3 regions of the Jeotgalicoccus huakuii genome follow, and region 3 is predicted to be linked to each of the others. Evidence: riboswitches for the same ligand, from Rfam matches in the RefSeq annotation. Region 3 holds a riboswitch; each other region holds the start of a gene.
The links. Region 3 has a riboswitch for S-adenosylmethionine ahead of V6E76_RS00815 (ATP-binding cassette domain-containing protein). Riboswitches for the same ligand answer to the same signal wherever they lie in the genome.

Region 1 (10,546 bases), on a different contig from region 3:
AGGATTGTATTATCTTTTCTTTAAGTTTTTGAGTTTGGTTTTTATCTCTAATTAAAATATCTAAACCTGCATCCGTAACTAGGGTGGAACCGAACTTAATAATCAGAATATCAGAGTCTAAATGGACGATATGCCAAGTGCTTTTGAAAAGTTTAAGTAGGCCTTTACCTCTCCATATAAACTGGGCGTCCTTATATTTCTCTATGCCTTCAATACTTTTTTCTTTACCATCTTTTAGAAATCTAACCTGATTGTTTACGGTTAATGGTGAATCACTTAACTTTGTATAAGTTATTGAAGGCTGTTCTCTTTTACCATCTGTCCACATACTAAAAGTCGTTGCAATAATGTCCCATTTACCAAATAAATTATTAATCATAATATCTCCTTTACATAAATATATTCCCTTAATCTAGAGTAATCATTCTTAATTTATATAAACTTATGATATTTTTATTATATTGTTGCTTATCTAAAAGTAACAATGAAAAATGAGGTGTAAAAATGAGTAATTTTAATATAGAAAAAGCAAGAAGTAATCATGTCAACGGCGGGATTCTGAACTACCTAGCAATGGCTGAAATGAGTCATATAATGTTAGGGTCAGATTCTAAAGATAAGGTGGTTAAAGAGTTGCAATTGCTCTTTGAAAATAAAGGGAATCGCTTTAGTCATGATAAGTCCTTTGTAGCGACTGTAGACGGTCAGCATGCCGGTCTAGTGACTTGTATGTCTCATCAAGATATGAAGGTGACAACTCTAGAAACCGTTAAGCAATTAGTAAAAATGAAGAAGTCTAAGATGTTCAGCTTGGTTTTTAATAACTTTAAAGACCTAATTTCACTGATGGCATTTAAAGAGTCAAAATCAGGAGAGTATCACATCAGTTTACTGGCAACTATGCCTGACTATCAGGGTATGGGTATTGCTTCAGCACTGATTAAAAAAGCTGAGAACGAAGCGCGGTTTAACGGTTTCGATAAAATCTCTCTCACTGTCGATAAGGACAATAAGAATGCTAAAAAATTATATGAAAAGTTAGGTTTTAGGGTCGTTGAAGATTCTACCTTTGGTCAATTAAAGCTTTGGCGAATGGTAAAGTTACTACGATAGGCTAAACCTTTTAAGACCTGTGTTTGAATTTTTAAATTCAAGCGCAGGTTTTTTTACTTGAGTATTTTAATTATATTTTAATTAACCCTTTATTAAACCGTAAGTATCCAGGCGTAGCTTGGAGACTAACAAAAAACGTAAGGGGAGATTATTATGAAAATGGTTGTTATACCTTCAGGTTTTAAGGAAAGTTTAAGTTCAGAGGAAGTCGGTAAAGCAATTAAGAAGGGAATTAAAAAGTCAGGGAATGACCATGATATTACAGTCATTCCAATGGTCGATGGTGGGGAAGGTTTTGTAGAGACCATCATCAAATTAAAGAAAGGAAAATGTATAAAAACCAAAGTGACAGGTCCTGTAGGAGAACAAATTAATTCACATTTTGGCATCTTTAAAGATAATGGTGTGACGACAGCCGTCATCGAAATGGCAGCAATTGCTGGCTTGAGACATGTACCTCATGAACAACGCAACCCACTTTGGACGACAACTTATGGGGTGGGTGAGACGATCATCAAGGCTTTAGATAATGGAGCTGAAAGAATCTTGATTGGCTGTGGTGATTCTGGAACATCTGATGGTGGTGTTGGTATGGCACAAGCTGTCGGTGTGCGGTTTTTATCGAAAAATAATGAAGTGTTATCTATTAAGGGTGGGGGAGAGATCCACAAAATAGACAGTATAGATCTGTCATACATTGATCCACGTATTGCTAGAGTGGATATTGATGTTGCGGTGAATTGGAAGAACGTGCTTTGTGGTGAAAAAGGTGTTGCAAAAGTATTTGGCCCACAAAAAGGTGCGACTAAAAAAGAAGTTGAACGCTTGTCTAAGAACTTCGACCATTTAGCTAGTTTGATTAAGACAGTGACAGGGGATGACCTTTCTAATATAAATGGTGGAGGTGCTTCTGGTGGCTTAGGTGCAGGACTTGTTGGATTCTTAGGTGCGGTCTTACATCCAAGATTTGAAATTATCCAAAATTATATAGAAATTTCCGATGCAATTAAGGAAGCGGACCTAGTCATTACAGCTGAAGGTTGCATTGATTTCCAAACCCCCAATGATAAGATCCCGTCTGAAGTTGCACGCATTGCCAAGCAGTTTGATAAGCCAGTTATCGCTTTTGCGGGAACAATCGGTAAGAAGGCAAGTTTAAATTATGATAGTGGAATCGACACATATACGAGCATTATTCCAGAACCAGCGACCTTAGAAAAATCAATGGAAGATGCGTCTAAATGGTTGACTAAAGCAGTGGATAATACAATGCGCAGCATTTTCATCGGTATGGAATTAGCTCAAAGTGAGCGTGAAGATAATGAACTTAAAGTCTAAAATTGGTATCGGAATATTTATCGCTTTTACACTCTTAGTAAGTACCATTCCGGAGCTTGATTATCTGGGAAAACTCAGCCTTATAATTTTTGTCTTAGCCCTTGGTTTATTTATATTTACTAAACTACCAGCAGGACTCGCAGCCTGGCTCGTCTTAGTACTTGGTGTTTTACTTGGCTTACCTGAGAACATTATGTTTAACGCTTTTACTCATGATGTGGTATGGCTGATGATTGGTGCATTTATTATCGCGGGGGTACTATATGAAAGCGGCTTGATTGATCGACTGAGCCAATGGGTGATCAATAATTGCACGACAAAGGGTAGGGTCACTTTCTTTACTTTTATTGTGATAATGATTTTATCTGTCATTGTACCGTCAACATCTGCGAGAGCATCAGTGATGCTACCACTCTATGAAATATTAACGGACCGTTTTAATCAGCATCAGAAATTTTTTAGTTTAGCGATTCCGGTGCTGATTATCATGGCAGCGAATACGACTTTACTTGGTGCGGGTAGTCATTTAGTTGGTATCAGTATCCTACAAGGCCAGACTGATGAGTCAATTACTTATATTGAATTTCTTGTATATGCCTTACCGTTTGGACTAATTATTTCATATATTACTTATGTCATTATTAAGTGGTTATATTTTAAGGACTTTAACTACACGATAAAAGCAAAAGATGTTGAGAAAATGCCATTTACAACAAAAGAAAAAATTATTTTTTGTTTAGTTGTCGTCACTATACTTTTATGGCTATTTGAGCCACTACATGGTTTTGATATTGCTTATGTTACCATGTTAATGAGTTTGATCATGATGCTCCCTCAATTAAACTTAATCACCTGGAAAAAAGGACTTAGCTCAGTTTCATGGAGTCTAATATTTTTCGTTGCAGGTGCGACAACCTTAGGTAGTCTCTTGGTCGAATATGGAGTGACGACTTACTTTCAAGATGTGCTCTTAGCAGGTTTCAATCAGTTTGATAATATGAATGTATTTTTAATACTCGTATTTGTGGTGTTGATTAGTGTGACTTCTCACTTATTAATACCAAGCCATACGACGAGAGCAGCTGTACTGATACCGGTCTTACTCATCATTGCAGAAACATTTAATGTTAATCCAGTTGCTATGGTGTTTATCAGTTTAATTGGCATCAATTTCTGTGTCACTTTACCTGTAAGTTCAAAAGCGCTCCTCATATTTTATGAGGGAGCAAAAGATAGTTTTACTAGCAAAGATTTGTTCAAATTAAGTATGATACTCATGCCGATATACGTAGTGCTAATGATTGTGACTTATTATATTTATTGGCAACATCTTGGTTTAAAATTTTTTTAAATTATTATGTTTAATAAATTATGATTCGGGAATACTTAGTACTGTACGAATAATACTAATTAATTATTTAAGGAGTGTTTTTCATGGCAGAGGAAAAAGACAGCAAATTAGAACAAGCTAAAGGTAACGTTAAAGAAACTGTTGGTAACGCTACTGGAGACAAAGAATTAGAAAAAGAAGGTAAAGACGATAAGCTTGCTGGTAAAGCGAAAGAATATGTTGAAGACGCTAGTGACAAAGCTAACGATGCAATTGACAAACTATCAGACAAGTTCAAAAAATAAGTAGATATATTAATGGAGCTGTTGTTAATACGGCTTCATTTTTGTAAGTAAATATATTTTTAGGAGGCTATATAATGGCTGTGAAATATGAAGTTAGTGCTGTTAATACTGGTGGACGTAAAGGACACGTAACAACATCAGACAAGGCAATTGATTCACCGGTTATCCCACCAGATCAAGGAGGAGAAGGTGTAAACCCTGAACAATTATTTGCTGCAGGTTACGCATCATGCTTCAACGGAGCATTTGATTTAATGATTAAAAAAGGTGGCGTTCGTGACGCTGAGCCAGAAGTCGATCTAACAGTACGTTTAGAAGAAGACGGTGAAGGTGTTAAACTTAGCGTTGCAATCAATGCAAAAGTTAAAAATATGTCTCAAGAAGACGCTGAGAAATATTTAGAACAAGCACATGATTTCTGCCCATACTCTAAAGCAACACGTGGTAATATCGATGTAGATTTATCAGTAGAGGTTGTAGAATAGAATATAAAAAGCATGCACTCTGTACTTGTACAGGGTGCATTTTTGGTTTATGAAGTGGTGATAAGTTGCTCGAAATAGGATCACTTATCACCGAAACATGCCAAAGTGGTGATAAGTTGCCTGAAACAGTCTCACTTATCACCGAAACAATGAAATCCTCTCCTATTGTTCATCAGAAATATCAATTTCAAAGACAGCTTCTTCTTCTGACTCATTTAGTAATGGCTGAAATGTCGCAGTGAGGGTTTCGGGTTCATTGACCAATCCGTAGGCCATACGACCACTAATACTTTCACCTGGTGGTAAATCTTCTAATAGTAAGTCTTCCAGCTTATAGCTTCGCATTAATTCTCCTTCTGACTCAACGACAATATCTCGACCTGTCGGAAAGGTTTCTTCTGTGTTGTTTTCATATGTAACTTCTAGAATAAGTACACCACTTACATCAATGAGGTTCGTTTCATTTCTCTCATCGGTTAAATATGCATCATCAATGGTGAGTGTGATGTCATCAATCCTTGCAGATTCACCAACTGTTAAATGGTCTGTACTAGCATCACTTTCTTCTTCTATTGGGTCACTATCGATATTATCTTCGACATCTTCTTCTGTATCATCTACGATTGAGGATTCTTCTTCTATTTGTACAGTTTCTGATTCTTCTTCGCTACTGCAGCTAGCTAAGAGAAGGGCAGCGGCTAAGCTCGTGTATAATATTGTTTTCTTCAATTTACTAAGTCCTCCTGATCTTATTCATATGAGTATTAAAAATCATCACTGCATACCAATACTAATTATAGTACAATACAACGTGATACTTAAAAACTTTTTATAGAACAAAATTCAAGGGGCAAAATAATGAATACTACTAAGATTGTCGTCACTTTTTCAGGGTATAACTCTGATGCAATTAATGAAGAGATTGAAGCTGCAGAAAGGCACATAACTGATTTTGATATAGTCGAAATACGAGGGGATGTGTTTGATGCTTTAAATCGCCAGGATCATGCATCGATTGTCAGACGAATCATAGACAGATTTAAAGCTCTCGATAAAGAAATTATCTACACCTATAGAACTTCTAGAGAAGGGGGCAAGGGCTCAAAAACTACGGTTGAATACCAAGCACTTCTACTAGAGATTTGTAAGTCTATGGATATTGATTATATAGATATTGAAATGTCAGTCGGTAAAAAAATTGTGCAGGAAATTATTGAGACCGCAAAGATGCATCAAATTAAAACGCTACTGAGCTATCATAACTTTAAAGAAACACTTGATCACGGTGCACTCATGGATTTACTTAGTCAGATGAATCAAGTAGAAGGTGATGTGTTTAAGTTTGCCCTGTACCCTACAAACAGTGAGGATGTCGACACAGTTATAGATGTTCTAAAAACTGCTAAGGCTCAATATGGGCACAAGGTCATCGGAATCTCTATGGGTGAGTTAGGTAAGCGTACACGCGTGTTAACAGGCGACTATGCCCCATTATTTACTTATGGTTACATCAGCCGAGATGCGGCGCCTGGACAAATTCATATAAGTGAACTAAGGAAAACATTAACGACTTTATGATAATTTTTACACAGACTTTACGTTCTAATAATATTTAGGTGTTAGAGTGAGGTTAGAAGATAACACACACTTCTTAAATCCTAACCCCTGGCCCAAAACCTCCCCCAAAGGTTTTGGGTTTATTTTGTGATTTGAGTGTATAAAATATAATTTCTAAGGTAGAATTAATGTAAGATGATTTTCTATTTTAGGAGGATATAATGATAACTTTTTACGAGTATTCAAAATGTACAACTTGCCGTAAGGGGAAGAAATTTTTAGAGGATAATAACTTAGAATTCACTGCCATAGATATGGTCAAAAATGTACCGTCAATCGATACGCTTAAAGGTATTGTGGACCGTTCTTCATATAACGTAGATGATTTCTTTAATAAAAGAGGTGGCAAGTTTAAAGAACTTGGTTTAAAAGAACGCTTACCTGAACTTTCAGATGATGAAAAGTTTGAATTACTTGCAAGTGACGGCATGTTAATCAAGCGACCAATGGTTGTTTTAGATGATCAGGTGCTTTTAGGGTTTAAAGAAGAAAATTATGAGCAAGCTTTATTGAATTAATCTTCTTGCCTGTAGTATGATAAATATGCAACAATATATATGATAAGTTAAAAGGGAGGTTTTAGCGTGTCATTACCACAAGATCTAAAATACAGTGAGGACCACGAATGGGTAAAGGTTGAAGGAAATACTGTAACTATCGGTATTACTGATTTTGCACAATCTGAACTTGGTGATATTGTATTTGTTGAACTTCCAGAGGAAGGCGACGACGTATCAACAGGTGAATCATTCGGTAGCGTTGAATCAGTTAAGACTGTTTCTGAATTAATCGCTCCAGTTTCAGGTTCAATCGTTGCTATTAACGAAGAGCTTGAAGATAGTCCTGAACTTGTAAATGAAAATCCATATGAAGGCGCTTGGATGCTGAAAGTTGAACTTTCAGATGAAAGCGAACTTGATAATCTTCTTGATGCTGCTGGTTACCAAGCAGTTATCGAGGGCTAATTTTAAACTCTGGACATTTGTCCGGAGTTTTTTAAAACTAAATATTTATTACTTCTGGTGAATTTGTATAAAATTAAACTAAGGGTGATACGAATGAATCTTTCTGATAAGGTACTCATTGTTGAAGGCAAGACTGATAAACGTCGCTTAGAAGAAGTGTTAGTAGAACCGGCACAAATTATTTGCACTTTCGGAACAATGGGTATTTCCAAATTAGATGAAATTATCGAACAGCTAGGTGATTCGCAAATTTTTATATTATCCGATGCGGATAAAGAAGGAAGAAAAATTCGTCAATGGTTTAAAAAACATTTAAGTGAGAGCACGCATATTTACATTGATCCAAAATTTGGAGAAGTCGGTCGTTGCCCGCATGACTATCTAGCTAACCTCCTCTTAAGACACGGTTTTTACGTAGATAATGCGTTAATAATGAAAGGTAAGTTTTATCGTGAAGGAAACAATTTCAACGGCAGATTTATTAAAGAATACACAGGATAAGGAAAGTTATATTATCTTTGGATATGCGACGATGTGTAAAACATGTGAAATTTCAGAATCGATGTTGAAAGTCGTTTCTGAGATGAAGCAGATATCATATGAGAGAATTAACTTGAACTATCATAAAGACTTAATAGATAAATACCACATACGTTCAGCACCAGCCTTACTGTTATTTAAAAATGGCCAACTTGTGAAAGAACTCTATGCTTTTCACTCAGTACCATATTTAAGTGAAGTATTAGATGAATTCCTGGTTGACTAGTAGAGAATAGTCTGATATTATAAATCTCAATCGAATAGAACTCTTATCAAGAGTGGTGGAGGGAAGTGCCCTAAGAAGCCACGGCAACCGTCTTAATGACAAGGTGCTAAATCACAGGAACAAATCCTAAAGATGAGAGGCATAATGAAGTTCAAAGGCCTACTCATATACTATGAGTAGGCCTTTTTATTTTTCTTCGATGAGAAAGGGAAATGTATCATGATTGATATAAAAAGTGTTTCTAAGATATTTAAAACTAAGAAACAAAATATAACAGCAGTTGACCAAGTTGATCTATCGATTAAACACGGTGAGATATTTGGGATAATTGGCTACTCAGGTGCAGGTAAATCCACCCTGATCAGATTATTAAATGGACTTGAAGATGTAACTGAAGGTGATGTGATTGTCAGTGGAGATGACATCAGTAAAATGTCCAAAGGTGATCTTCGAAAAAAACGTCAGAAAGTATCTATGATCTTTCAACATTTTAACTTACTGTGGTCAAGAACAGTTGCAGAAAATATAAGTTTTCCAATGGAAATCGCGGGTATACCAAAGAAAGAACGCCAAGCACGTGTTGATGAATTAATCAAACTTGTTGGGCTAGAGGGTAGAGCGCATAACTATCCAAGTGAGCTATCAGGTGGACAAAAACAACGTGTCGGTATTGCCAGAGCCTTATCGAATAAGCCTGAAGTGTTACTATGTGATGAAGCAACTAGTGCCTTAGATCCAGAAACGACTGATGAAGTATTAGATTTACTTGTAGATATTACAAAAGAGATGAATCTAACCATCGTCTTGATTACTCACGAAATGCATGTGATCAGAAAGATATGTGACCGTGCAGCAGTGATGGAGAACGGTAAGGTCGTTGAAGTGGGTTCGGTAATTGAATTGTTCCAAAATCCACAGTCAAGTGTAACAAAACGCTTTGTTAAAGATGATATTTCAGATGATGATCATCAACTCGCAATAGAAGAACTTAAAGCATCATTCCCAACTTCAACAATAGTAAAATTAAACTTTGTAGGTACGAGAACAAAATCTCCAATTGTTTCTGAGGTCATAAGAAATTACGGTTTAGATGTAAATATTCTATCAGGTAATATTAAACAGACGAATCAAGAATCATTTGGACATTTATATATTGCATTAGATATCGATAATGAGACCCTTGAATCAATCTCAAATGAGTTTAAAAAGCACGATGTCACATTGGAGGTTGAAGCAGGATGAACAGTGTAATAGAAGAATTTAAAAATATGTTTAGCTTTGAAAATGTGAAATGGGATGCAGTAATTGAAGCGACTTATGAAACGATATACATGACAGTGATTGCAACAATTGCAGCCTTTATAATTGGACTCATTTTCGGTATTATCTTGTTCTTATCTAATAAGAGTGAAAATGTTCCCTCAAAACCGCTTTATGGAACGACATCCTTCATCGTCAATCTCTTTAGAGCGATTCCATTTATCATTTTAATTATTCTACTCATGCCATTTACAAAAGCAATCATGGGTACAGTAATGGGCTCAAATGGAGCCTTACCTGCGTTGATTATCGGTGCTGCACCATTCTATGCACGCTTAGTTGAAATAGGACTTAAAGAAATTGATAAGGGTGTAATAGAAGCGGCGGAGTCAATGGGTGCGAACACTTGGACAATTATTTGGAAAGTGTTAATACCAGAATCATTACCTGCTCTAATTTCAGGTATTACGGTAACATCCATTATGCTCGTTGGTTCAACCGCGATCGCAGGGGTTATTGGTGCCGGTGGATTAGGTAACTTAGCCTACATGGTTGGTTTTACAAGAAACCAGCCTGACGTCACGCTTGTTGCAACTGTGGTAATTCTAATCATCGTTTTCGTCATTCAAATTTTAGGAGACTTCTTCTCTAAAAGAGTGGATAAACGCTGATTACTAATATAAAAATTTATAGAAAAGAGGATTTAGCATGAAGAAATTTTTTAGTTTCGTTACATTGTTTTCACTTATTTTAGTTTTAGCAGCTTGTGGAAATGGTTCAGAATCTGATTCTGCTTCAGAAGGTGAATCAACGGATGGGGAAGGTGCTGAAATTTCAGTCGCAGCATCACCAGCACCCCACGCTGAGATTTTAGAAAAAGCAGCAGAAATTCTTGCTGAAGAAGATATAACTGTCGATGTAGAAATCGTTAACGACTATACAACACCTAACCGTTTGTTAGCAGATGAAGAAGTCGATGCAAACTTCTTTCAACATACACCATACTTAGACGGTGAAATTGAATCACATGGCTATGACCTAACTAGCATCGGTAATGTCCATATCGAACCTATGGCAGTATTCTCAAATGACTATGATTCACTTGAAGACATCCCAGACGGCTCTACTATCTTAGTATCTAATAATCCTGCAGAAGAAGGACGTTTCCTTTCATTCTTCGTTAACGCTGGCTTAGTAGAAATCGAAGAAGGCGTTGAAATTCAAGACGCAACATTTGATGATATTACTGAAAATCCTCACGACTTTAACTTTGATAACAATACAGCACCTGAGCTTTTAGTTAATATGTATGAAAATAATGAAGCACCTGCTGTTATTATTAATGCAAACTTCGCAATTGATGCTGG
Region 2 (10,546 bases), on a different contig from region 3:
TGAAGTGGATTGCAACAGACAATCCGCTTTTTTTAATGCTTAAATTTAAAATTTATGTTTACATCCTTTAAAATTTCATGCTATGATACAAATCGTAACAATTACGAATAGTAATAATTACGATTTAAAGGAGAAGGATTATGAAAAAGAATGTATGGTTTTTAGGTACGTCATTAGTTTTAGTATTACTGACAGCTTGCCAAAATGCAGAAAGTGAGACACAAGTAGAATCGGGCGGTCATGAACATGAACACAACCATGAACATAGTGAAGTTGTTCAAACAACGACAATCGAAGGATTGAACGATCACTATCATAGTGGAGACCAGGCTGAATTGTCCGTATCAATGAATGAAGAAGAAAACGGTCATTGGCACTGGTATCAAAAATCTGATGGTGAAGATTGGACTTTAATTGAAGATGAGTTTGAGAACTCAATCAGTATAGAGGCAGTTGATGGCTTAGAAGTGAAGGCCACTTTCTATAATGAAAATCACGAAGTACTTGTTGAAAGTGAACCAGTTCAAATACATATTGATGACCATAATAACGATGTTTATAAAGGATATTTTGAAGATGAAGATATTGCTGACCGTGAACTGTCAGATTGGGCGGGGGAATGGCAATCAGTTTACCCATATTTAACATCTGGAGAACTTGATGAAGTGTTTGAACATAAAGCAAAAGACGGTGATATGACAGAAGTGGAATATAAAGATTATTACCAGACAGGTTATGAAACCGATGTAAATGACATTATGATCAAAGAAGATGGTGAGATTACTTTTAAAAGTGAAGAACAAACTATTACAGGTCAGTATGAATATGATGGCTATGAAATTTTAGAGTATGAAGCAGGTAACAGAGGTGTCAGATTTATCTTTAAAAAAATAGACGGTGATAACTCAGCACCTAAATATGTTCAGTTTTCTGACCACATTATCGCTCCAGAGAAGTCAGGTCACTACCACTTATACTGGGGAGATGACAGAGAAGAACTCTTAAGTGAAGTCGATCATTGGCCAACGTATTATCCAAAGAATCAGACAATCGACGACATAAAAAATGATATGTTACAACACTAGAGAGGACTTAACATGAAGAAAATATTTGTATTTATACTGACGGTTTTTATTTTAAGTGCCTGCAGCCAAGGAGAAGAGGATAGTCAGTCGGAAAAGTTAAAAGTATATACGACGGTGTATCCTTTAGAGTATTTAGTGTCTGAAATTGGCCGTGATACAGTGGAGACAACTTCTATCATTCCAGCGGGTGCTGATGGTCACTCGTACGAACCCACAATTAAAGAAATGACAGACTATGCAGATGGTGATGCCCTAGTTTATGTCGGTGAAGGTATGGAGGCATTTTCTTCAAATATTGCAGAAGCTTTAGAAAATCAAGACGTAAACCTGCTTAAAATTAGAGCGTATCACAATCTCTTCGAAGGTCAACATGAAGCGTATCAGGGTTATGATGATAAGGGTGATGAAGATGTAATTGAAGGTCAAGCTGACCACTATCATACAGGTGATCAAGTTGAATTGACGACGAATACATCCGATGTTGATGAAGTGAAATGGTCAGTCAATGATGACGGTGATTTTAAAGAAGTCAGTCAGGGTCAATCATTAACTTATGAGACGGGTGAAAATAGCTTTTCTGTACGCGCACAAGGATATAACAACGGTGAATTAATGTTTACTGACTATGTCGATATCATTATTGACAACCATGATAACTTTGACCCACACATATGGATTGATCCATTGAAAATGATTGAAGTTGGAGAAATTATTAAAGATGAGATGATTAACTTAAATCCTGATCATAAAAATATCTATGAAGAGAACTTTCAAGCCTTATCGTCAGAACTCGAGCAACTGGATGAGAAATATAAGGCGACTTTAAAAGATAAAGATAACGCTAAAATTATTGTGCCCCATGCTGCATTTGGTTATTGGGAGCGTTATGGGGTGGAACAATTAGCGGTTTCTGGTTATTCAATGAGTGATGAGCCTTCACAACAACAACTAAAAGAATTGAGTAAGGTGGCTCAGGAAAACAATCTAAGTCATGTACTATTTGAGCAAAATAGTCCAGGCAAAATATCTAAAGTTGTTCAGGACGAAATCGGGGCAGAGGCAGAATATATTCACAATATGGAAGTATTAACTGAAGAAAATATAAGTAATGATGAAGACTATATTTCACTGATGGAGAAAAACTTGCAAGTTTTAGATAAAGTGACTGACTAAGTAACTGTTAACTTCTTTGAATTCGGGTATATTAAATAAAGAATTCTAATGAGGTGACAGGATGAAAGATGACGGTGTGATTTATTTAAGTAGAAAAGATGTGCCTAAAAATTATGATCCGAAGGGCTTTAATTTTACCTTGTTTGGCTTGATTGTCCTCGGTGCATATTTATTGTTCATTATCTTTGATTTGTCATACAGAACTTTTAATAACATTGAAGAAAGTGCCTTTAATCGTGCTTACATCATAGCGATTATTGTATTGGTTGCCCTGGTGATGGGTTTTATCTTCAAGGCGGACAAAGGAGATAAGTATTATCAACTTCATATCTCAGAAAGTGGGATAATTATTAAATTTAGACGTGGTGAAAATGTGCTGATGAAAGAGGATATTACAAATATCACTATAGAGAACGATGTTATCACTGTAATTAAATTTTTAAATGGAGATGAAGTACTTAGAGAATTGAATCATGTTCATCTAAATCATGAGCAGTTTATTTCTCGTTTAAAACAGTATAATTATCCTGTTGAAGATAAGACTAAAGAAGGTTAAATTTATAAGAAAAGGGTATGCATTTTAATAGTAAAAGAATAGTTGTAATGTTATTATTCTTTTTAATGTATTGAAAGGATGGAATAGAATGGCGTACGAGATAATCATGCTCGATGACTTAACTTTAGATGTAAAAGAACTCGTTAGAGATAAAGAAGAGGGTACTGTGAACATCGTTTTCGATGTGGCGAGTGAAGATTATCACCACTTATCAGAACACTTGTATCAAGAGCAATTTCGTGTAAGAATTCCAGGGAATGATAATGAAGAATTCGAAGCGAAGATTGTTAACTTCTCAACATCTCTAGACAACTTGTATGAAGAAGACAATGTTGGAGAGTATAATATTACTTTGAAAGTCATAGATTAATATGCGTATAAGTATATTAGACCAGGCACCAATTTCAACACACATGACAGCAGAAGAAGCACTGGGTAATAGTGTGAAACTTGCAAGTGTTGCTGATCAATTAGGGTATACTCGTTTTTGGTTAGCAGAACACCATGCAATGAAAGGCTTATCCTCAAGTGCACCAGAAGTAACGCTCGGTGCAATTGGGATGATAACTAAAGATATTAGACTAGGCAGCGGTGCAACACTGCTGCCTTATTATAAACCATTAAAAGTGGCAGAGACTTTTAATACACTGCTCGCACTTCACGGTGATCGGATTGATGTCGGCATCGGTCGTGCCCCGGGCGGAGATAACGTTGCCTCTGAAGCACTAAGTGATAATTATCTTGGACATGTCTTTAAGATGCCAGACTTAGTCAGTGAATTAAAAGCATTGTTAATGAACAAGAGAGAACTTGAAGGTTATGCCAGATAGCCAGCATCAAGTCAAAATGTGGATGCTCGGTACCAGTGAAAAAAGTGCGATTTTTGCCAGAGACAATCAGTTGAATTACTGTTATGGGGAATTTATGAGTAGCCAATCGACAGGCGAAGTGCTATCGACCTATAAAGCAGGTAGCAATAATGGAGAAATCATAGTTACGGTCAACACTTTTTGTGGTCAAACATTTGAGGAAGCAGAAAGAATGGCGAGACCTTATTTAGTCAATCAAGCCTTAAAATCTACTGGACGAGAATTTTCTGGTATACCTTCATTTGATGAAGTTTCAGCAATTGAATTGACAGAGGAAGAAGTAGCTGAGTTCAATAAAATCCGTGACAATGTCATCATAGGAGATGCTGATTTTGTACGGGATGAGTTGATGTCATATCAAAGAACTTACGGTGTCGATGAGTTAATGATAGTGACGATTACTCATGACTTTTCCGATAAGGTCAAGAGTTATAAAAGGATTGCAAAAGTGATGTTAAATAAATAAGAAAAGCGTTGAACCTTATAGAGTTCAACGCTTTTTTGTGATGTTGATAATAGTGGGTGGCCCGCTGTAGCGATCACAGAGAGCCGCTAGCAATAAAGATATTAAAAACATTAATTTTCAAAACGGCTTTTATCTTCTATGAAGTGAGTGGCGACCATACATAAAGCGCCAAATACTAACATACCACCGGCGATGAAGGTAATCTCACGGTACGAGAATCCGTTAGTCAATAAGAGTGAACCGAGTGATGCACCGATTGAGTTTGAAAGATTGAAAACTGAAGCAGCCAAAGTACCGGCTAAAGCGGGTGCGGTAACTGCTGCAAAAATAATCTTAGAGTTCAACATTGGTGAAATTCCGAATGTGCCTAAGCCGAATAATCCAGCAGCAAGGTAGGCAAGATAAGGCACTTCTAACATAAAGGTTAAACCGAATAAGACGATGGCTAAGAACAGAATAACCAAAGTCACTGCTCCAGTTAGTTTTCCGGGTTGAATTCGACCGGATGAGAAGTTACCAATAACTGCAAAAGTACCAAACATTAGCATACTAAAAGTGACACCATAGTCTCCCATACCAGCAATGTCTCTTAACATGGGCTCTAAAAACGTATAGGCAGTAAATACACCTGAGTATCCAAAAATAATCGTAATCATTAACATGATGACATTCTTATCTTTTAATGCTGACAATTCACTAGAGACTTTCGGTGCTTCACCTGTCTTATAGTTTGGGGTGAATAGTATGAGTCCAAGTAAGTTGATTATGCCGAGGGTAACGATAATCCAAAAGACGATTCTCCAGTCTAACAAGGCACCAATGTATGAACCAAATGGTACACCGAGCATCACTGCGATGACGAGCCCACCATTTACTAGGGCAACTGCAGCGGTTTTCTTATTTGGTGGAGAAATTGCCATCGCTAAACTCATCATGACACCGAAAAAGGGTGCATGCATAGAAGCTGATAATAAGCGCGATAATAGCAATACTTCAAAATTTGGTGCGGTCGCGGCAACAATATTAGAAACTATAAATATAGAAATTAAAATTATTAAGAGTAATTTCGGAGAAAATCTCAACGTTAATAATCGAATCACCGGACCAAATACAGCAACACTGAGTGCGTAGACACTTAAGAGTAAACCGGTTGTAGAAACTTCAACGTTTAAATCTGCTGCAAATTGAGTTAATAGACCGGTTACGACATACTCAGTCATGCCGACTGCAAAGGCACCGATCATAAAAATTGTAATGACAAGTTGTCTTGAAGCTTGATCCTTCATATTAACCTCCTTATTAAAAGCATAAGAGATATACTATTACACATTAAAAACAAAGTCTATAATATATATGAAGAAAGTGTTTTCACTTAGTGATTCATAAGTTTTTTGACAGAATATTATGGCTAGTGCTAATATAATGTTCAATTAAGTAAATAAAATTCTTATCCAGAGAGGTGGAGGGAACAGGCCCGTCGATACCTCAGCAGCGGACCCTTAGGGGAACTGTGCTAATTCCTTAAAGTTCTTGTGACTTAAAGATGAGAAGATGGACATGTAAAGCACTCCTCTTTTAAATCTTAAACAAGATAGAAGGGGATTTTATTTATTTAAAAACAATATTGAAAGAGGTTATTACATGTCAGCACCATTTAAAGCAGATCACGTAGGAAGTTTATTACGTCCTGCCAGAATACATCAAGCAAGAAAAGACTTTGAAGCAGGTAATATCAGTAAAGACGAATTATTTAAAATAGAAACAGAAGAAATTGAGAAAGTGGTGGATAAGCAAATTGAAGTCGGCCTCAAGGCTGTTACGGATGGCGAGTTCCGCCGCCGTTTTTGGCACACTGACTTTATGGAACATGTTGGTGGCTTTGAAGGCTATATCCCTGAAGAAGGATACTCATTCAATGGCATGAAGACAGAAGCCTATAATATCCGCAACATCGGTAAGATTTCTTTCGATAAAAACCATCCACACGTGAAAGAGTTTATCTTGTTTAAGGAAATCGTTGGAGACAGAGCTGTTCCAAAACAAACCATTCCTTCACCTAACCAATTTTTCAACTATGGTGTACGTAATAAAGAAATCTATCCGGACATTGAAGAATATGCAGATGACATTATTGCAGCTTACCAGGATGCCATCTTGGCATTCTATGATGTCGGTTGTCGCTACTTACAGTTAGATGATGTTTATATTGCAAGACTCAATACAGAAGAAGAACCGTATCAGGAAAGTGGTTATAACCGCGAACAACTTATAGATCTAGCTCTAAGAGTTGTGAACGGCGCCCTAGAAGTGAAACCAGAAGATATGGTAATTACTACCCACCTATGCCGAGGAAACTACCGTTCTACTTGGGCATTTGAAGGATCATATGCCAAGATTGCGCCTGTCTTATTTGCTAAGGAAAATGTTGATGGTTTCTTTTTAGAGTATGATGATGATCGTTCAGGCGATTTTGAACCACTAAAAGAAATTCCTGATGGTGGCCCAGCTGTTGTGCTCGGTTTACTGACTTCAAAAAGTGGTGAATTAGAAGATAAAGAAGTGATCAAAGCGCGTATTGAAGAAGCGACCAATTATGTACCTAAAGAACAGATTCGTTTAAGTCCACAATGTGGATTCTCTTCGACACACCACGGAAATGTTTTAACTGAGGAAGAACAGTGGGAAAAATTACGTTACGTCATCTCACTTGCTGACGAATTATTATAAGGAAACTGCCACTCATGGTACAATCATGAGTGGTTTTATTTATTTAAAGGAGTATCGTTATGGCGAAATATTATGCAGTGCGTAAAGGACATCAAACAGGCATATTCACTAATTGGCCGGACTGTCAAAATGCAGTCAAAGGTTATAGTGGTGCAGAATTCAAATCATTTAAAACAAGACAAGAAGCTGAGAATTTTATCGATAATTTAAAAGATGAAACAGTAGATATTCCTAAAGGTGCCCTTGTGACCTATGTGGATGGTAGTTATGACAAAAGAAGTGAAAAGGCAGGCTTTGGTGCGGTGTTTATAGTGGACGATCATGTTATTCACCAAGCGAGTGAACCGACTGAGGTCGACCCTGAAGTCAATCTTTGGAACGTAACGGCAGAAATAGCAGGTATTCTCTATGCAGTGGAGTGGGCGATTCATCATGACTATAGTGATATATACGTGCACTACGATTATGCAGGATTAGAAAAATGGTATACTGAAGAGTGGAGAGCGAAGAATTCTGTCACTCAAAATTATGTTAAAACGATGCATGAATATAATAAGAAGATTAATATTCATTTCTATAAGGTGGCAGCACATACAGGCGTGGAATTTAACGAACTTGCAGACCAACTCGCTAAACAAGCTGTAAGTCAGTAGGAGAAATTATGCATATACTTTTATTTGTTTTAGTTGCAGGACTATTAATTAAATTTGCGGCAACCTCATTTTTTGACCAAGATAGAATCCATTTTTCATTCGATGAACGACGTTACTTTAATGATGAAGAAGAAACGATTGCAAAGATAATGCGATTAAATCTAGTGATGAAGGAAAGAATATTCTTCATTGTAATGACACTGGTTTACATCACTTCAATCATCTTGTATTTCTCGGGAAATATTACTTTAGGTCTGAGTGCTTTAGTTTTAGTAATCATCTTACAATTACTATTAAATATCATGACGGATTTTCTCTTGTATACAGCTTTTTACGATAAAGCGAATCTGGTTATGATTGTAATTTGGATTATACTGATTGCTGCAGTGATTATTTTATCGAGTATTTATATTATTTAAATCAAAAGAGGTGCCATATGACAGATAAGAAATTGATATTCTTTGATATAGATGGAACATTATATAACACTTCTAAAGAAGTGCCTGAAGATGCTAAAAATGCTGTAATACAACTCAGGGAACAAGGACATATTGTTGCAATTGCGACAGGTCGTGGTCCGTTTATGTTTAAAGAGTTAAGAGAAATGTTAGGTATTGAAACATACATTAGTTACAACGGTCAATATATTGTCTACGAGGGTCAGGTCATCTATGAAAATCCGATTTCGGATGAAACACTTGATGCACTGACTAAACAAGCTTATAAAAATGATCATCCAATCGCATATTGTGATGAGAACGATCTTCGAGTGAGTACGAGAGAACATAAACATGTTCAAAGTGGCATCGGATCATTAAAGTTAAACTTCGAAGTCACTGAAGATCAAGCGTATTACCATAATAATGATATTCATCAAGCGCTGTTGTTTTGTACAGATGGCGAAGAAGAAGCGTATGAAAACAAATATGACGATGTTTACTTCTTAAGATGGCATGACTTTGCTACTGATGTCATACCTAAAGGTGGTTCTAAAGCTAAAGGGATAGAAATGTTGATAGAGAAAATGGGTGTCGACATAGAACAGGTATATGCATTTGGAGATGGACCGAATGATGTAGAAATGCTTACCTTAGTTAAAAATAGTGTTGCTATGGGGAATGCTGTTGATGAGGCAAAAAGAGTGAGTCGATATCAAACCTGTCATGTGGACGACAACGGGTTAGTAGAAGGTTTGAAGATGGCTGGTTTAATATAAATCAGTCATTTTTTTATGTTTACAATAATTTAGTAGGGGTAGAGATTATTGTTAGCGAGATAGATAAAGTCTTATTTATAATAATTCTAAATAGGACTTGATTAAGTATTCTATCCTTGCTATAATAAATATATAAATAATAATGATTCTAAATAAGTAGTTGCGCAAACTCATACTATTATATAAGGGAAAGGTGATTTTATAATGGCACAAGTTACAGAAAAAACAGCAGTAATCGAAGTATTAAACAAGCAATTAGCGAACAACACAGTATTATGGACTAAATTACACAACTACCATTGGTATGTTAAAGGACCTAACTTCTTCTCACTACACGCTAAATTTGAAGAGTTATACGATGCAACAGCAGTATATGTAGACGATTTAGCAGAGCGTATCCTTACTCTAGGTGGAGAGCCAATTGCTAAACTTACAGAATCACTAGAAGAGTCTAGCATTGAAGAAGGCGAATATGGTCTTGATGCTAAACAAATGGTTAAACAGTTAACTGAAGACTTCGAAGTGTTATCTGCAGAATTAAATCAATCAGTTAAAACAGCAGAAGATGCTGGTGACGATCGTACAGCAGATATGTTCATCGCAATTGCTCAAGATGTTGAGAAAAACAACTGGATGCTTAAATCTTATTTAGGTGAATAATAATTATTAGGGTACATGCTCTAATGAAATGATATAGAAGACCGGTGCGTTAGAATTCTAACGCACCGGTCATTTTTATTGTTCCTCAATAACAACAAAGAGATATTGTGCAATGGTTTGACTGAGTTCAACGTTTTCATCACGACTTATGTTGTGAATGAATAGAAGATCAAGAGTTTTATCCACCTCATAAATTTTAATCTGATCACCTACATTTAGATTGGCACGTTGGAAGTAATGAACGAGTTTTTCCTCATTAAGCATACGTGCGATGTTGACTGGTTGATTCAGTTCAACATCAGACAGACGAATCGACACTTTTTCTTGTTTCTCCATTAAATCTAAGGGGATTGCACCGCCATGGGGACAATGACTTGGATAATCTAAGTACGCTTCTAAGCGGTCTGCTAAAAGATCACTCGTTGAATGTTCCAGTAGCTCTGCTTCATCATGAACTTCGTCCTTTTCAAAATTAAGGTTTTTCACGAGAAACACTTCCCAAAGACGGTGCTTACGAATGAGCTTCTTTGCATATTCTGCACCTTCATCAGTTAACATGCTGCCCTTATATGGAATATATGTGACCCAGCCGGCTTTGACGAGACTGTTCATCATTTCAGTGACAGTCGGTGGTGATATACCTAACCGCTCTGCAATCTCTTTGTTGGGCACTTGAATCTTCCAAGCACCGAGTTCAAATAACACTTTTAAATAATCTTCTTTAGTGGGGCTCATCGTTACCCTCCATTCACAAGTTTCATGTCTAATTATGAAGAAACTTTATAAAACAGGCAAATTTAATTTACTGGTTTTCTATGGCTTAAAGTGAATTTTTGAGTCATAAACACTAGTATAAATGTGATGAATGAAACTGTTGCGACACTACCTGATATAGAGGTGTCTGTGAAATAACCAAATATGCCGCCGATTATACTGTTGAATGCTGCAATAATTAGTGTGAGCCAAATCATTCTAGATAATCTTTTAGAAACTAAATAAGCAGTCATGGCCGGGGCAGTAAAGAAACTAATGACGAGTATTGAACCAACAGCATCAAAAGCTGTTACTGCTGTAACAGAAACTAGTGACATCAGGATATAGTAGATCAGTGTTGCAGAAAAACCGGAAACAGCAGCGAATA
Region 3 (10,546 bases):
AAATCCGTCCGGTACTTTAATCCAACCAAAGATACCCCCGTCGATATGTTGAATTGGAATATTTAATGCACTTAAAGCTTCATTAATATATGTCTTTCTCTTGTTAAAGATTTCATTTTGTTTTGGTATCAGTTCATCTGCATGATCTAAGGCTGCCACTGCTGCATCCTGAGTGACACCAAAGACACCAGCATTTGTATGATCTTGGAATCTATTAATGCTTTCAATCATGTCCTTATTGCCGACAGCAAATCCTATACGATAACCTGACATATTAAATCCTTTTGACAGTGAGTAGACTTCAATGGATTGTTCAAGATTTTTATCACTCGTTAATATGCTCGGATGTTGTTCGTTAAAACCAAATGCGGCATAGGCGAAATCATGAAGGATTTGTGTATTCGTACCTTTAAAGCGTTCAATTGTTTGATCAAAAAATTCTTGGGTTGCGACCGCACCAACTGGATTAGAAGGATAGTTTAAATAAATTAAATCCGTCTCTTTAAGTTCTCTTTCAAGGGCATCGAAATCTGGTAGATAATTATTTTCTTCAAGTAAAGGCATATCGATGGCCATTGCCCCCGCTAATTCAACAGCTGTAATGTAATCGGCATATCCTGGGTTTGGCAACATAATTCCAGAGCCAGGATTTAAATGTGCAAGTGGGAAATTAACCAAGCCGTTTTTTGTACCAAATAAAATTGCGATATTCTCATCATTTAAATCGACATCATAAGTTCTCTTGTAAAAATTTTTAATACTGATTTTTAATTCTTCTTTCCCACGAAAAGAACCATATTTTTGGTTTTCTTCCTTGTCAATCGCTACCTTGACAGCATCGGTAATAACTTTTGGTGTCAAACCATCAGGGATACCCACTGCTAGATTTAAGAGTGGTTTTTCCCCTGTTTCTAATTTTTTGTTCATCATGCTAGAAAAGTAGCTCGGACTTAAACTATTCAATAAATCACTCGCCATTATTCATCCTCCTCTGGTTTATCGAAACCTTGGAAATCTGCATCAATGACTTCATTAAATTCTTCAGATTCTACAGCCTTGATAAGGTCTTCTTCCATTTTGCTTCCGGCATCTTCACCGTTAATCACGATTTGATTTCTAAAATATTCGTTCATATTCTCTAATGACAAGGCATCTTCTAACTTCATATCACTCGCAAGCGCAAAGTTTCCTGGCACAAGAGACAGACCAATCTGATCGACACTTCTAGGCAGTTGGCCAGCATCTTGGAAGATAAATTCTAAGTTTTTCTTGTTATCGATAATGTCTGCTTCTTCGATGGCAAACATGTCAGCATCTTCACTAATTGTTATGAGCCCAGCATCTTGTAAAGTTAAGAAACCGCGTGAAGCGTTAACAGGATCTAAAGGCAGAGCCACTTCACTTCCTGATGTAATACTGTCTATGCTGTCGAATGTTCCACTGTATAGCCCCATAGGCGCAGTTGGTACTTGAATGATATTTTTTAATTCTGTATTATTTTCTTCATTATAACTATCCATGAAGAGTACATTTTGAAAGAGGTTAGCATCGATATCACCATTGGCTAATGCATTATTCGGTTGAATATAATCACTGTACTCAATGACTTCAACTGAATAACCTTCTTGTTCTAGTACAGGCTTTAATGCGTATGTGGCCATATCAGCAAATGGTCCACTAGATGCACCAATAGTAATCACTTCACCTTCATCCTCATGGAGTAAAACTGTTGTTAGAACGATGACAAAAAGTGTACCAATTAAAAATGTTATAATACCTCTCATTACTTATCCTCCGCTCTGTTTGCAAGTCGGTCGCCGACCCACTGAACAATTTGTACGATAATGATTAAGACAACCACTGTCACAATCATCGTTAATGTGTCATAACGGTAATAACCGTAGCGTATGGCTAGGTCACCTACACCACCACCACCGACAACGCCTGCAGTCGCTGAGAAAGCAATAATTGAAATAATTGTTAGCGTAATCGCTTGGGTAATACTCTTTTTCGCTTCTGGTAACAAAACATCCGTAACGATTAAGAAAATTGAAGCGCCACCTGCTATACTCGCTTCAATCACACCGTCTTTAACACCGTTGAAACTAGATTCAACGAGGCGGGCAAATAGTGGTACTGCAGCAATTGATAAGGCCACACTTGCAAATACAGGTCCATGTGAATCGTTAACTAACCAAGTTGCAAAAGGCATAATCGCAACGATTAAGATAATGAATGGGAATGACCGAATAATATTCATCAACCATCCGAGGACACTGTTTAAAGGTTTAATTCTAAAAAGGAGTGGGTGCTGCGTAATATATAAAAGAATACCTAGTGGTAATCCTAATAACACTGCAAAAAATATTGAAATAGAAACCATTTGAGTAGTCTCAAGTAATGCTTTATATAAAATTGGCCATAACTGACTGAAACTATCCAATGTAACCCACCCTTTCTATGCCGTTCGTCTGATCAATATGACTTTTCAGTCTATTAATTTCTTCTTCTTTACCAGTCACTTGGAACATTAAAAAGCCAAGTGGTTGATCCTTAATGTATTCAATGCGTCCATTTAAAATGCTAATGTTTAAATCAAAATTACGATACAGTTTGTTGAGATAATTCTCTTCTGCATTTTCACTGAGGAACTGAATTGTAATCACTTGATTCTCACGCGTTGCCTTAAACTGCTTAGGGACTTCAAAGTTATAAATTTCTTGAACAAAGTCTTTAGTAATTTCATGCTTAGGATGACTAAAGACATCATAAGTTTGACCTATTTCTAAAATTTCACCTTGAGACATTACACCGACCCGGTCTGCAATTTCTTTAATAACTTCCATTTCATGAGTGATGACGATAATCGTAATACCTAAATCCTTATTGATTCGATTCAATAATTTTAGAATACTCTTAGTCGTGTCTGGATCTAAGGCACTCGTTGCTTCATCACAAAGCAAGATGTCAGGATCATTTGCAAGTGCACGAGCAATACCTACTCTTTGCTTTTGCCCTCCACTTAAATTTGATGATTTAATTTCAGCCTTGTCTCCAAGTCCAACCAATTCCAATAATTCCTTGATACGGCCTGGTCTCTTTTTCTTATCAAATTTTGAAGCCTTTAGAACAAATTCAATATTTTCATAAACAGTCTTAGATTCAATGAGATTAAACTGCTGAAATATCATACCAATTTTTTGGCGTTTCTGTCTAAGTTCATTCTTAGTGAGCTTCGTTAAATCTTCACCAGCAACTGTTACCGAACCCGTTGTTGGTTGTTCCAATAAGTTAATTAATCTAACTAAGGTAGATTTACCTGCGCCTGAGTAACCGATTAAACCAAAAATCTCACCTGTCTTAATTTCTAATGATGTCTCTTTTAATGCTTCAACCTTACGACCTTTTAATTGATAGGTTTTTGAAACGCTCTCCAATTTTATGCTCATGATCTACCTCCTCTTTAAAATAAAAAAACCATTCATCATGTAGACAAATGGCGATGTTTGATTATCTTCCAAGCCGATGCCTGCAGGATTTAGCACAGTACTTAAATAAGCCCGCTGCTGAGACTTCATAGGGCCCGACCCTCCATCTCTCTTGATAATTTCATATTCAATTTAGAGTAATACTATATGATTTAATTCTAAAAGTCAATAAGAGGCGACTCTTTACTTTGACCGAGATAAGTAAATCTCGAGTGACAACGTGCACAGACATACCGCTTCTCATAACCTTTCATACGTTTAGTAAATTTATAATTACAGTGCATACATTGATAATGATGTAGAGTGCCTTTGTATCTATAGGTTCTTGTTAATGAAATGTTGAGCTTCTTGAGTGTATTCTTAAAATAATCATCTTGATCTCGGTAAGGTTTGTTTAGTCGATATAGACAAAAATGCACACATTCATGGTGTAGGACATCAAGAATTACGTGCCTCGGATTATTGTCAATAAAGGTTTTCGACATGACAATCTCTTCGTTAATAACCCTGTTGTGTCTCGTCTTAATTACAAAAGCGCCAAGCTTTGCAGTCATTCTATTTGAGATTCTTAGTGAAATATTAAAATCCACATTAAAATGCTTCTTAGAGAATGCTACTGCATATTCTAATAATTCTTTTTCGTCCACCTTACTCACCACTACTTATAAATAGTCATAAAAAAAGAGAGACTCGAAGTCTCCCTAACAGATAAATAATATAATATGATATCTAGGCCAAAGGCACTATCAAAGAACGATTGAGCTAATAATATGAAGTATAGCTATAAATTAATAGGTCGTTCTGTTATGTATTTCTTAATATATTTTCATTATATTTTAATCTTTGGGTTATTTCAAGCCTTAATGTGAAATAATTATGTTTGTAATATCTTTGTAATATAAGCTCAAATATTTCAAATAATAGCCCATAAACAATATTATAACGCAGTTTGATAAGATTACAATGACAGTTATTTCAATATTTCGCTTGAATAATGTGTAAATCTACAGTAATTATTTTACTTGTTGTTTCAGTAAAATCTTTAATCTCTTGCTGACTTACGTGCCAACCGAGCGGGGTCATCTTTATTAAATCTTTTAAAGCGACGCTAGCCAGTTCAACTTCATATGTGATTCTCTCTTCGGAAATAAAATCTACTTTATTTCTCATTAACTCCAAGGTATCCGTATTCTCATATTCTTGACTATCACCAGCTAAAGTTTCTCTAATTTCTTTTAAGTACTTGCTACCCGGAATAACTTTAATCAGTATGCCGTTCGGCTTTAAAATACGTTGAAATTCTTCATAATTCGCAGGAGATAAGTAGCTTAAGATTACATCTATACTACTCTCTTTAAACGGTGTACGACTTAAATCTCCGACCACCCAGTTTTCATGACTATAGTTTTTACTCGCGAGTAATACACCATCTTTTGAGATATCTAATCCAATACCATGAGTGTTATCTTTATCAACTAGTTTTATAATTGAACGTAAATGTGAACCTTCACCAGAACCTGCATCAAAAATAAGGCGGTTTTCATTTGGAAGTGCATTAATTATATCAGCAATTTTTTGATGAATTATTTTGTAAAGATTATGAACTGATATAATATTATACCTCGCATCAAATAAGTCTTGATCATACATCGATGATACTTGTTTTTGCAACATGTTGACGTAGCCTTGTTTTGCTAAGTCATAACTATGACGATTTTCACACACTAAACGATTTGAATCGACGACATTTAAATCAGCACTACAAATCGGACACTGTAGATTCGATTCTAATTTCTGAAAACCAAGCGCTGCAATTTCTCTCTTTTTCATTAATTCACCTACTTTATTTCAATTACATTATGAATTGTAAAAGAATATAAATTTCTATAGTACTCAATAACTTTAAATGGTATTCTACACAAAAACAAGTTTTTAAGGAGGATTAAATGAAGCGATTCATGCTATTACTTGAAATATATTTAGTGTCCACAAGATTAGGCTTAACTTCTTTTGGTGGACCCTCTGCACACCTCGGTTACTTTCATACCGAGTATGTCGAGCGTAAAAAGTGGATGGATGAAAAGAGTTATGCTGATCTTGTCGCACTTTCTCAATTTTTACCTGGTCCCGCGTCCAGTCAGGTGGGTATCGGAGTCGGTGTCATGCGAGGTGGCGTTTTAGGTGGTATCATCTCATTTTTAGGATTCACCTTACCTTCAGTCATTGCACTAATTATTTTTGCTAGTCTTTTAACAACCTTCAATATTGCTGATGCAGCTTGGATTCAAGGCTTAAAAATTGTTGCAGTAGTCATCGTCTTACATGCAATACTTGGCATGGCTAAAAATTTAACACCTGATCTAAGTCGAAAACTGATTGCGCTCTTAGCAGTAGTTATTATACTTATCTTTCCATCAGTTATTACACAAGTTGGCGTCATTCTAATTGCTGCACTGCTTGGATTTTTAATATTTAAGGACCATGAAGCTGATACGAAAAGAACTTTGTTCCCAGTTAACAAAACTTTTTCTATCATCTGTTTAAGTTTATTTTTTATATTGTTATTCTTACTACCCATGTTAAGAGAATTTACGGGAAATTATTGGGTATCTGTTTTTGACAGCTTTTATCGTGCTGGCTCCTTGGTTTTTGGAGGTGGTCACGTTGTGTTACCACTTCTAGAGCAAGAACTTGTACCAATGGGCTGGATTTCACAAGAGGCATTTTTAGCAGGCTATGCGGCAACTCAAGCAGTTCCAGGACCGCTTTTCACCTTCGCTTCATACCTCGGCACTGTTATGAATGGCTGGCTCGGTGGCTTATTTGCAACATTTGCAATTTTCTTACCAGCATTCTTACTTATTTTAGGCAGCCTGCCCTTCTGGGATATGATAAGAAATCATGCTAAAACTAAAGGGGCTGTAATGGGGGTTAATGCAGCAGTGGTTGGTATTTTAATTGCTGCACTTTACACACCAATCTCAACTTCTGCCATTAATCAACCAGCAGATTTCGCCTTAGCTGCAATACTATTTGTCATGTTGAATTACTTAAAATCTCCACCTTGGCTCATTGTGGTTAGTGGTGCAATTGGTGGTATATTAATTTCCTTCTTATAAGATAAGTCCCTGAATACCAATATTGGCATTCAGGGATTTTACATTCACTCTGGTGTCTTTGATTTATTCATACCAATCACAATATTGATATCAGTATGATCCACAATTTTATTTTGACTTCCATCAAAAGCTTCAATGATTCTCATATCAGCACTGTCTAGATTAAAATCGTGGATATCTAGATTTTCAATCATTCTATCTTTATTTACAGACTTAGGAATAATAACGATACCATTATCGAGGTGCCATCTAAGGATGACCTGTGCAACGGTTTTTTTATGCTTCTGTGCGATATCTTGTAATTCTTTTTCTTCTAAAATACCATGTTTAGCTTCTGCTAAAGGGCCCCATGACTCTACTTGAACGCCATATTCTTTCATCACCTTGATTGCTTCTTTTTGTTGTAAAAATGGATGTAGTTCTATTTGATTAATCTGAGGTACAATCTCATTATTCATAATCAAATCAACTAATCGTGCGGAATCAAAGTTTGAAACCCCAATCGCTTTAATTTTTCCTTGCTTATACAATGCTTCCATAGCACGGTATGAACCATAATAATCCCCGAATGGCTGATGAATTAAATATAAATCTAAATAATCGGTCCCTAAACGCTCTAGGGATTTCTCAAATGCCTTTAATGTTGATTCATAACCTTGATCTTCCACCCATAATTTACTAGTAATAAATAAATCTTTACGATCAATACCTGATTTTTTAATTGCAGTACCAACACCACGTTCATTGCCATAGGTGGCTGCTGTATCAATGTGTCTATATCCAACTTCTATTGCATCTAGTACACACTTCTCAGTTTCTTCCGGTTCAATTTGAAAGACACCAAAACCTTCTATTGGCATCTCAACACCATTATTTAATGTCACGAATTCCATATTTTCTCCCACCTTGCTTATGTTTACTATTATTATACAATATTAAAGACCAAGTACTTTAAATTTTAAGAACTTGGTCATAATTATTTCATCCTATTCGTATATCTCGTCAGGAACAGTTATACCATCATCATCAAATTTCCCATAATCTTTATATATACCAGACATTTCTAAGTGTATTGCACCCTCACCATTCTGAGATGGTGCTGTAGAGATATAGGTTACTTGACTCAATTCATTTGTTTCCTTATCTAAAACACCAACGATGGCATTCACTTGTTCATCTTCAACACCATTATTGATTTCTGCTCCAAATATCTGACCAAATGTATCATGAATTTCCATATCATTTGAGATGTTATAAAGATAATAATAGTCATCATCTACTTTAACATCGAGTAGTTCCTGGTTTTCCATGAAGACATCATACATATTACTATATGTGGGATTATAAACGTCTTCTACATTCCCTTCTGTAGACAGATCATTCCATTTACTTCCATCATATTGGAAATAAATTTCTTCACTTGCATAAACAGATGGTTCTAAGTCCTCGCCATTATTCGCAACTTCAGAGTAAACTTCTAATTCATCTTCGACTTCATAAATTTCAGCAGTTGCTTTAACCGTTTCTTCCCTCTGTTCATCATCAGATTCACCGATTAAGCGTACCATTGCATCAAACTCTGAGTAATAAGAATAAATCTCGCTTTTATCTTTAAAGATTTCATCAATTTCAACATCCGTATCTTCAGCTTCTTCAAGTGCTGTTGATAAGCCTTGGTTATTTTCTTGAACAGAATTAATCTCTGCACCATCTTTACCTGTCAAAGTTTTTCCTTCAACTTTTCCAGTACTCGATGCATCAACACCACTTCGATTTTCGCTACTCTGTTCATCAACTTCAATTTCCTCACCTTCAGTAGGTTCTGTCACACCATCGTCGTAGTCGCCGTAATTATCAAACTTAGCAGCAACTTCGATTTGTAGTTCTATCCCTTCAGCTAAACCTTTGGCATTACTAATGTAGGTGAGATCACTAACTTCATTTGAGTCTTTATCAACTATTGCAAGTACTGCATTATTTTGTGATTCCTCATCTGCATTTTGGAACTCGACTTCATAAATCGAACCAAATGTCTCATGAAGGACTTCTTCTTGACCGACATTAATTAAATAATAATTATCATCATCTTCAAAAATTTCTATGACATCCTCACTTTCCATTAATGCATCGTAAACGCTTGAATACGTACCGTAATATATTTCTTCTGCTTCAGCTTCACCTGTTATATCCGTCCATTTATCTTCAGCTATATAAAGTAAAGTGTCACTATCTGCATATGCATATGGGTAGATGAACTCATCTTCTTGATACCACTGACCTGAGTAAACTTGAAGTTCATCCTCTTCGTTGATTTCTGCAGTCAAACCAATTAAATCTGTATCAGCTGGCTCATCAGACTCAGCTTCAAATGCGTTAATCAACATGAAAGTTTCAGAATAATAGCTTGTGACTTCATCTTTCGGTTTTAATACATCTTCAAGGTCTACATCCGCTTCTTCCGCACCTTCAAATGCCTCAATCGGTTCAGCATTATTTTCAAAAAGTGCTGTAATTTCCTTATCATCAGGACCAGTTAAGGTTGTTTCTGTCATATCACTGGATACTGTTCTCGGACCAACAACTTCAGTTTCTTTGTCGACTTCATCCTCAGCTTCCTCGTCTTCTTTAGAAGCTTCTGCTTCCTCACTTTCATCGTCTTTGTTGTCTAGCTGTTCTACCATAGTGTCTTCTGAAATTTTGTCACTTTCATCCTCTCCACCGAAAAGCCAGAAACTAGATAGTATTAGAACTAAGTATTTAATGGCAAACATCCCCTTTTAAATTTTAAAAATACACTTTTATATTAAATTATCCCCTAAATAACTATCTTACAAACCGGAATAATCACATTTTTGTCACATTTCATTCATAAGTGATTAAAATCATTTAAAAAGACCCGTGTAGATGGTGTTCTACACTGGTCTTTATCCTACCAATTGGATGAATAGTATAATTTATATTTACTGTAGTCTATGAATTTTGCATGGTAAAAATCATTAGCTGCTTGGTTTATATAAGAGTGATATAAACGATCGTAAGTCATTCGTCCAAAAAATGGACCCGCATAAGTGGGTAGAATTAAATTTGCTTTTTCTGGGGCATAACGTATTTCATTTAACCTGATATAGACATCATTAATTATATCCATCGTAAGTTCTATGACCCCAGGATTTTCAATATTATAATTTGATTCAAAGTAACCTTGCAAGGCGTTAAATTTCCTATAATATGCATACTCAATTTGCTCTTTCGTCGTTCGATCTTCTAGTACTAAATACATATCTAACCCCATAATTTACTCCTTATATATAAGACATTTCTTTTAAGGAGATGTATTTACCATCACCTATAATAATATGATCTAAAAAATCCACGCCAATAAGGTCTCCACAATCTTTTAATCTTTTTGTTACTTCTATATCTTCCTTTGATGGAGTCGGATCTCCGCTGGGATGATTGTGCACACAAATAAACGCTGCAGCACTCCTTTTCACTGCTTCACGAAAGATTTCTCTTGGATGTACAATACTTGAATTCAAAGATCCTATAAATAAAGTTTTTTCTTCAATGACCATGTTTTTAGTCGTTAAAAATAGGACAATAAAATGCTCTTGATTATAGAACCTGACTTTTTCCATCAATATATCTGATACATCTTTAGGTGATCGAATAAATTTTTCTTCCTCTCTAGAATGTGTATGCATACGAATAGCAAGTTCTATAAATGAAAGGATTGTAATCGCCTTCACCATGCCAATTCCTTTAATTGAGGTTAGTTCTTCATAAGTCAGTTCTCTTAATTCTCTAATAGAAGGTAAATCTTTAAGTATTTTTGCAGCTAAAGATAGACTTGATTCATTTTTATTACCTGTTGCAATGAGTATTGCGAGTAATTCTTGGTTAGTAAGTTTATCCGGACCATATAAGAGCAATCGCTCA

Region 1: it holds a riboswitch for S-adenosylmethionine, as region 3 does, so the genes downstream of both, V6E76_RS03985 (methionine ABC transporter ATP-binding protein) here and V6E76_RS00815 (ATP-binding cassette domain-containing protein) in region 3, are expected to answer to the same signal.
Region 2: it holds a riboswitch for S-adenosylmethionine, as region 3 does, so the genes downstream of both, V6E76_RS01090 (5-methyltetrahydropteroyltriglutamate--homocysteine S-methyltransferase) here and V6E76_RS00815 (ATP-binding cassette domain-containing protein) in region 3, are expected to answer to the same signal.

The regions. Positions count from the first base shown of each region.
Region 1 covers NZ_JAVIYN010000005.1:73,573-84,118, reverse strand. Annotated here, with positions in the region: gene V6E76_RS04045 (lipocalin/fatty acid-binding family protein) at 1-379, opposite strand, end outside; gene V6E76_RS04040 (GNAT family N-acetyltransferase) at 505-1,113, shown strand; gene V6E76_RS04035 (glycerate kinase family protein) at 1,267-2,451, shown strand; gene V6E76_RS04030 (SLC13 family permease) at 2,435-3,802, shown strand; gene V6E76_RS04025 (CsbD family protein) at 3,886-4,086, shown strand; gene V6E76_RS04020 (Ohr family peroxiredoxin) at 4,161-4,571, shown strand; gene V6E76_RS04015 (hypothetical protein) at 4,734-5,300, opposite strand; gene aroD (type I 3-dehydroquinate dehydratase) at 5,430-6,149, shown strand; gene V6E76_RS04005 (Spx/MgsR family RNA polymerase-binding regulatory protein) at 6,350-6,706, shown strand; gene gcvH (glycine cleavage system protein GcvH) at 6,773-7,153, shown strand; gene V6E76_RS03995 (toprim domain-containing protein) at 7,247-7,654, shown strand; gene V6E76_RS03990 (thioredoxin family protein) at 7,605-7,919, shown strand; SAM riboswitch class I at 7,960-8,058, shown strand; gene V6E76_RS03985 (methionine ABC transporter ATP-binding protein) at 8,139-9,161, shown strand; gene V6E76_RS03980 (methionine ABC transporter permease) at 9,158-9,850, shown strand; gene V6E76_RS03975 (MetQ/NlpA family ABC transporter substrate-binding protein) at 9,888-10,546, shown strand, end outside.
Region 2 covers NZ_JAVIYN010000002.1:12,469-23,014, reverse strand. Annotated here, with positions in the region: gene V6E76_RS01125 (metal-binding protein ZinT) at 141-1,085, shown strand; gene V6E76_RS01120 (metal ABC transporter solute-binding protein, Zn/Mn family) at 1,098-2,258, shown strand; gene V6E76_RS01115 (hypothetical protein) at 2,320-2,814, shown strand; gene V6E76_RS01110 (DUF3219 family protein) at 2,903-3,184, shown strand; gene V6E76_RS01105 (MsnO8 family LLM class oxidoreductase) at 3,186-3,644, shown strand; gene V6E76_RS01100 (hypothetical protein) at 3,634-4,149, shown strand; gene V6E76_RS01095 (MFS transporter) at 4,260-5,435, opposite strand; SAM riboswitch class I at 5,594-5,699, shown strand; gene V6E76_RS01090 (5-methyltetrahydropteroyltriglutamate--homocysteine S-methyltransferase) at 5,791-6,876, shown strand; gene V6E76_RS01085 (ribonuclease H family protein) at 6,936-7,529, shown strand; gene V6E76_RS01080 (hypothetical protein) at 7,538-7,948, shown strand; gene V6E76_RS01075 (Cof-type HAD-IIB family hydrolase) at 7,966-8,745, shown strand; gene V6E76_RS01070 (Dps family protein) at 8,950-9,405, shown strand; gene V6E76_RS01065 (metal-dependent transcriptional regulator) at 9,481-10,140, opposite strand; gene V6E76_RS01060 (metal ABC transporter permease) at 10,203-10,546, opposite strand, start outside.
Region 3 covers NZ_JAVIYN010000001.1:180,045-190,590, reverse strand. Annotated here, with positions in the region: gene V6E76_RS00830 (aminotransferase class I/II-fold pyridoxal phosphate-dependent enzyme) at 1-978, opposite strand, end outside; gene V6E76_RS00825 (MetQ/NlpA family ABC transporter substrate-binding protein) at 978-1,784, opposite strand; gene V6E76_RS00820 (methionine ABC transporter permease) at 1,784-2,383, opposite strand; gene V6E76_RS00815 (ATP-binding cassette domain-containing protein) at 2,436-3,449, opposite strand; SAM riboswitch class I at 3,508-3,610, opposite strand; gene V6E76_RS00810 (SprT-like domain-containing protein) at 3,647-4,135, opposite strand; gene V6E76_RS00805 (putative RNA methyltransferase) at 4,464-5,318, opposite strand; gene chrA (chromate efflux transporter) at 5,435-6,607, shown strand; gene V6E76_RS00795 (aldo/keto reductase) at 6,652-7,500, opposite strand; gene V6E76_RS00790 (hypothetical protein) at 7,594-9,378, opposite strand; gene V6E76_RS00785 (hypothetical protein) at 9,537-9,899, opposite strand; gene radC (RadC family protein) at 9,910-10,546, opposite strand, start outside.